DNA from 3 places in the Halobacillus ihumii genome. Region 1 is predicted to be linked to each of the others. Evidence: riboswitches for the same ligand, from Rfam matches in the RefSeq annotation. Region 1 holds a riboswitch; each other region holds the start of a gene.
The links. A riboswitch is a leader RNA that binds a small molecule or an ion and turns the genes downstream of it on or off. The one in region 1 is predicted to bind thiamine pyrophosphate.

Region 1 (2,201 bases):
TCTCGTCATAAACAATTCGGTGCCTTTTTACAAAATTGTTAACGTGAGGGTGAATTGTTTTGATTAGCCTCTTGGAAACCTTTAGGGGTATCTTAAAAGGGAGTCATAAGGGAGGAGTGCTCTTCCCAGGTCACAAAACCGGGTAGTAAAGTAAGTAGTTTTAAGAGGTGAGATAAATCAAATATAAGGTAAGACCGCAAAGGCTGTCACTTCTTACTATTTTCATTATCGTGATGTTATGGAATATATTGGAAGGTTGTTATGGAGGTTCTTTATTACTATTTTTATTAGTTTTACTATTAGCTGTAAGTATAGCTTCTATTCGGTTTGAATTTGAAATACAGCAAGACCATTTAGTATATCAAATAATGTTCCTCAAAAAAACTATCATGAAAAAGGAACTTTATCCCAGTCAAATAAATCAATTAAAATTTACACGAGTCGGCTGGTCTCATAAAGCTGCCTTTATAAAAGTAAATAAAGGAATCCACATTCCATTAGCTGTCCTCGAACCCCGCAAAGCGTATGACCATTTAATTGAGTTTGGTGAGGATAACGATATAACAATCTATAAAACGAAAGACTATGAAATTCTAGAAAGAATGAACTGATATTGTTATACAACTTTCGGTCAGAAGTTTCACTTAGAAGGATGCAGCTGAAAAACTCAGAAGCTGAACCAGGCTTCTGAGTTTATTACCAACTGGCTTTTTTGACACCAGGAAGCTGACCTTTATGGGCAAGTTCACGAAACTTAATTCTCGATAGTCCAAACTGTCTCATATACCCATGAGGTCTTCCTGTAACAGCACAGCGATTATGAAGGCGAGTGGGGGAAGAATCTCTTGGTAGTTTGCGCAATGCTTCGTAATCCCCTTCAGCTTTAAGCTGCTGCCGTACTTCTTTATACTTTTCATACGTCACTTGACGTTTGCGTTCTTTTTGTACCATAGCTTGTTTAGCCAATGACCATTCTCCTTTTTTTAAATAGTAATTATTACGATTTAAATTTTATGACTTTATTCTATTTTTGTCAAATAGAGGAGCTGTTTGCCTGGATTGTCATAGTCATTGATAGAATCTTGAGATTGCTTTATAATAGACTCATAGCAAAAAGAGCGAATGAATATAAGCCTTCAAGGGGAGCTTTATGCTGAGAGTGAACAGACTTGTTCAGACCCTTCGAACCTGTCAGTTAATACTGACGTAGGGATGGTGGCTTTTTTGATGGCGATGCAACGGGACTCCTCCATCAGGAAGCTTCCCTGTGGCATCGCTTTTTTGTGTGGAAAAAAGGAGGTAAAGTGATGCGAAGTAAACGTGTGTTGTTTCTAGTTGAGGTAGCGATATTCTCGGCATTGGCCATCTTACTTGATATTATTCCATTTCTTTCATTTAAACTTTGGGCCCAGGGAGGCTCAGTTTCGTTTGCGATGGTTCCCGTATTTATCATGGCGTTCAGATGGGGACTCGGCGGCGGCGTATTGACAGGGCTGCTGCTCGGTTTCTATCAAATTTTATTAGGGGCTTATATTTTGACACCGCTGCAAACGTTTCTTGATTATTTTGTAGCGTTTGGTGTGATTGGGCTTGCTGGACTATTTGCCAAGCCGGTATGGGAGGCAGCTCGCTCGAGAAAGATTAAGAAATTGGCAGTCTGGATTATATTAGGCGCTTTTATCGGCAGTTTGTTCCGCTTCTTCGGACACTTTGTAGCAGGGATTGTCTTTTATGGAGAGTTTGCCCCAGAAGGTCAGCCAGTTTGGTTGTACTCTTTAGTTTATAATGGTGGATATATGCTGCCAGCGTTTATCGTGAGTGCGATTGTATTATGTCTGCTGTTCTCACAGCGGCCGACTTTACTGCTCAATCGTTCGTAAACCAGGAACCTATTTTCACAGCTTCGCGCTATGAAAATAGGTTTTTTCTTTTCTCCAGTAAAAATAGAAAGGAAAATCGTTAAAAAAGGTCGAATAAATGTATAGTAGGAAGGGAGTAGAGGACGATGAACGAATCAAACATTATTGCAACGTATTCTATTGTAGGATTTGATCCAGAAACAGAAGAACTAGGGGTTGCCGTTCAATCGAAATTCTTAGGCGTCGGAGCTGTCGTCCCATGGGCAAAGGCCGGAGTTGGTGCGGTTGCCACACAAGCTTTTGCCAATCCTGCTTATGGTCCCGAGGGGTTGGAGCTGCTCA
Region 2 (2,201 bases), 580 kb from region 1:
GGCTGGTAAAGCACTTTGATTTGAGAGATGACGTTATGGGCACCTTTCTCCACCATGGAGTTATTCATCTTTTCAATCAAAGGTAAAATTTCTGACAGGTTGCCTTCAATTGTTGTTTCGAGAGGGTGAACCTCATAGTTCAATCCGGATGCATCGATGATCGAAATAGCGTGATCAACATAGGGGATGACGTCTTCTCCGTCTTTCGTTTTCGGCAGGATCTGAATACTTACAAGTGAATTAGCCATGTTATTGGCCTCCCTTTTAAATTTATTTATTTTTTCGGTAAAAACTCATTGGTGAAAGCTTCTTTAGCCTTTAACTTCTTATCAAGTAAATCATGGTTGTACATCCATTCCGCATAGTTCTTCCAAACCTTTATATCCTGCTGCCCCCAGCGTTCTGCATCCGCCTGATATTTAGGAGACAACCATTCTTGGCTGGCACGAACGAGTTCGGGGTCGAGGTTAGGAACAGCTTCGATTAAAATGTCGGCTGCCTTGTCTGGGTGATCAATTGCAAACTGATATCCTTTTGATACAGCAGCCATAAAGGCTTCAACAGTCTCAGGATTTTCGTTCATCATCTTTTCACTCGTCGTTAATACGGGAGTATAGTAATCTAGTTTTTTAGAGTAATCTGTTAAGTACATCATGTTCAATTCTTGACCGCGAAGCTCAGCTTCAATACCTGTCCAGCCATAGTAAATCCAGGCGAAGTCCACGTCTCGTTTAACAGCTGTGAAGAAATCAGTATTCCCCATATTAATGATGTTCACTTTTTCAACGTCGGCATTATCCTTTTCCATTAATGAAGAGAGTACTGCCTTTTCAACGGGAGCGCCCCAGCCGCCGTATGTTTTCCCTTCGAAATCCTCAGGTGAGGTGATGCCTTTATTCTTAGGTGAAGCGAACCCTGAAGTGTTGTGCTGGATGATAGCTCCAATTGACACAACCGGGACGCCCTGAATGCGGGCTTCAGTTAACGTTTCCTGTGCACTAATCCCGAAGTCTGCTTTACCTGAGGCAACGAGCTGGTCTGCCCCAGCTTCTCCGGGCAGCATGATTTCAACATTTAAGCCTTGTTCTGCAAAGTATCCCTCAGCTTGAGCCACATAAAGTCCAGTATGGTTCGTGTTGGGCGTCCAATCTAGTACAAGTTTTACTTCCTGTTTTTCACCTGTGTTAGAGGCCGTGTTATTTTCTTCACCACTTGAACAAGCGGCTAATACAAGGAATGTACTAAAAAGTAATAAAAGCTTTTTCATTCGGTTTCCTCCTTAAAAAAAGATGGTATGTTAACACGAAATGTTATTGGAATCAGGGGTCTAAGAGCATCAAAAAAGCACCCTGGTACCATACCTAGGGTGCATATCTACTAATAAACGAAGGTTCGTTTCATATGTTTCCTACGCTGGTTTAAACCAGATCAGGTTCCAAGGGTCAGTATCTATTACGGATACAATCTCAACCAGCTGCACTGGTCCCCCTACATTCAATCTATTCATTTTTGTTAACACGTTGTCTTTTAAACTGTGCCATAGATGCAGGTAATTATCAAGGGGAAGTGAAGTTTATAGGACGAATAGAGAGTTTACTAAAATTCTTTTTCAAAAAAGTTTATCGAATTCTAATATCGTTTATATATAGTTGCAAGGAGGCGATAGAACATGAGTAAAGGAAAAGGATATTCAGATAAAGTTAAAGGAGCCGTCAGCAAGGCAAAAGGTGAAGTAAAGGATCAAGTTGGAAATGCTTCAGATAACAAGAGAATGCAAAATGAAGGGAAGAAGGATAAGTTGAAAGGAAACGCTCAGAACGCAACGGGTAATCGTAAGAAAAGCGAACGATAGCGTGTTTTATTGACCGGACCTTCCCAGCTTCGTCAATGATCCTGGCTTATGACTACGTTAGACTCTAATGTGAAATTCGTCACCAGGCATAATTATACTGCCTCTGTTTAAGTTATTTTTAAACCGGGTAACCACCTTTTCAAGGAGGCGATTAGATTGACTACACCAAAATTTAAAGTATTTCACGACGATGATCAGTTGAGCGCATCCATTGATAAACTTAGAAATAATGGAATCAGAGATGAAGACATCTTTATTCTGGATCATGATAATGATCATGACAGGCGAAATAGAAAAGAAACAGATGCCAATAAGATGGGTGTGAAAGTTACGGGTGTTGGGACAGCCC
Region 3 (2,201 bases), 1.8 Mb from region 1:
ACCCTTATATGGAAACGAGTAACCAATTTCTCGACCTTATCGAACGCAGATTAAATGAGTTGCTTGCTGGCATTAATATTTCCTGGGGAATATCTTTTCCTAAGGATGGGGTCTTCGTATTTCATCAAGGATATGATCAAGCCGTGACCGCTTTAAATATTGGCAAGCAGCAGCATGAGGATGGAAATCGAACTTTTTTTAGTGATACTCGTATGAACAGGCTGCTTATGGCACTATCCCATGAAAAAGAAATTGAAAATATTGTAAAAGATACATTGGAACCGCTGATTATGTATGATCAGAAACGTCAGGCGGATCTTATTCATACGTTTATCGTTTACAATAAATACAATAGTAATGTCAGTCAAACCGCGAGAGCGCTGATGTTACACCGTCAATCATTACTCCATAGATTGCGCAATATTGAACATTTAACGGGCTTGTCGCTGTTAAATGCTGACGATATGTTTTTATTGGAACTTAGTGTAAGGTTATGGAAGCTGAAGAAGGTAGAAGAAGAATAGGCAGTCCGCTTTATAATTGATTCGTGATGACAATCCAAATCTTCTCTGTTATGATGAAAGCAGCCAAGCGAATAGTATTACACAATAACTACTAGGGGGGCCCTGATACGGGCTGAGAGAAAAGCAAAACAGCTTTTCGACTCTTATGAACCTGATCTGGTTAAGACCAGCGGAGGGAAGTAGTCAGAAGAAATGTCTTATGACTTTATCCATTCGAAGCCAGGTCCTCCCTCAGGATCTGGTTTTTTTCATGTTCACTCCCTTTTTATGAGAGGAGGAGAAATATGAATCGAACTCGCTTATTAACGACCATGGCTGTATTTGTAGCAATCGGAACGCTTGGTTCGCAAATGCTCTGGTTTCCTGCTGGAATAGCTAAGGCTTATCCTGTTCAACACGCAGTTAATGTTATGGCCGCTGTCACGCTTGGACCCATTCCGGCGGTTGCGATTGCCTTTATGATCGGCCTGCTGCGTAACTTGCTTGGGCTTGGAACATTGCTTGCGTTTCCAGGAGGCATGATTGGGGCTTTACTGGCGGGTTACTTTTACAAATGGTCTAGAAAAACATGGACTGCTGCAGCAGGTGAAATGATTGGCACTGGGTTAATCGGTGCCATGCTCTCCGTGCCCTTTGCCAACATTTTAATGGGGAGTTCAGCGGGAGCATTAGCCTTCTTGCCGTCCTTTCTTATCAGCAGTACAACTGGTGCATTGATTGGCTGGTTTGTAGTTTCAAAAATGCGACAAACTCATGCATTACCTCAAACAAATCTATAATCTTCGGAATCTACTAGGGGTGCGAGCACGCTGAGATAAGGATTTTCCTTAATCCCTTTGGACCTGATCTGGGTAATACCAGCGTAAAGGAAAGTAGCCTCATCTCAAATCACCTTTCAGTGGCTTCCTATAAACTAAGGAGGCAACATTTTATGACATTTACCGAAACATTAAGAAAAGAAAATAATGAATTGTTTGAAGCAATTTTTAACCATCCATTTGTCGATGGAATTGGCAAGGGTGAAGTACCGCACGAAGCATTAGCCCATTACATTAAGGCCGATTATGAGTACTTGAACGCCTTTATGCATGTTTACGGTGTTGCCATATCAAAATCTACAGAACGACGTGACATGGGCTATTTTAGTGAACAAGTCGGATTTGTTCTAAATAGTGAAACCCATCCTCATCACAATTTCTGTGATGTCATCGGTGCAGGTTATGACGAATTGCAAGGCTACCCGCTTCCGCCAACAGCCGATCATTATGTCAAACACATGATGTATCACGCTCAAATGGGAGGGCTCGGAGAAATTCTCGCTGCCCTGCTTCCTTGCCCATGGACTTATCTCGAAATCGGCAACCATTTGGTGAAAAAATATCAGCCATCACCGAATCATACGTTCTACCCGTGGATAGATTTCTACGCGAATGAGGAATTTGATACGCTATCCATGGCCATGCGTGAACGCCTTAATGAGCTGGCCGAAGAGGCTTCAGAGAGTGAATTGAAACGGATGAAGGAGGCCTTTCGCAAGAGCTGTCAGCTGGAGTTGAATTTCTGGGAAATGGCTTTAACTTGTGAGGAATGGCCGACTGGAGAGGCGGTGACGTCTAAATGAAACAAGCGGCTTGCGCATTAAAGATTGGCGGGACTGATCCGAGCGGGGGGGCGGGC

Region 2: another riboswitch for thiamine pyrophosphate. It lies ahead of G6R08_RS15100 (ABC transporter substrate-binding protein); the one in region 1 lies ahead of thiT (energy-coupled thiamine transporter ThiT).
Region 3: another riboswitch for thiamine pyrophosphate. It lies ahead of thiW (energy coupling factor transporter S component ThiW); the one in region 1 lies ahead of thiT (energy-coupled thiamine transporter ThiT).

What each region holds. Positions count from the first base shown of each region.
Region 1 covers NZ_CACVAO010000001.1:3,629,734-3,631,934, forward strand. Annotated here, with positions in the region: gene G6R08_RS18145 (hypothetical protein) at 390-611, shown strand; gene rpsN (30S ribosomal protein S14) at 697-966, opposite strand; TPP riboswitch at 1,130-1,230, shown strand; gene thiT (energy-coupled thiamine transporter ThiT) at 1,308-1,880, shown strand; gene G6R08_RS18160 (DUF1028 domain-containing protein) at 2,006-2,201, shown strand, end outside.
Region 2 covers NZ_CACVAO010000001.1:3,050,589-3,052,789, forward strand. Annotated here, with positions in the region: gene G6R08_RS15095 (thiamine-binding protein) at 1-248, opposite strand, end outside; gene G6R08_RS15100 (ABC transporter substrate-binding protein) at 275-1,267, opposite strand; TPP riboswitch at 1,389-1,500, opposite strand; gene G6R08_RS15105 (CsbD family protein) at 1,670-1,852, shown strand; gene G6R08_RS15110 (YflT domain-containing protein) at 2,009-2,201, shown strand, end outside.
Region 3 covers NZ_CACVAO010000001.1:1,826,058-1,828,258, reverse strand. Annotated here, with positions in the region: gene G6R08_RS09170 (PucR family transcriptional regulator) at 1-524, shown strand, start outside; TPP riboswitch at 608-719, shown strand; gene thiW (energy coupling factor transporter S component ThiW) at 809-1,303, shown strand; TPP riboswitch at 1,309-1,412, shown strand; gene tenA (thiaminase II) at 1,456-2,145, shown strand; gene thiD (bifunctional hydroxymethylpyrimidine kinase/phosphomethylpyrimidine kinase) at 2,142-2,201, shown strand, end outside.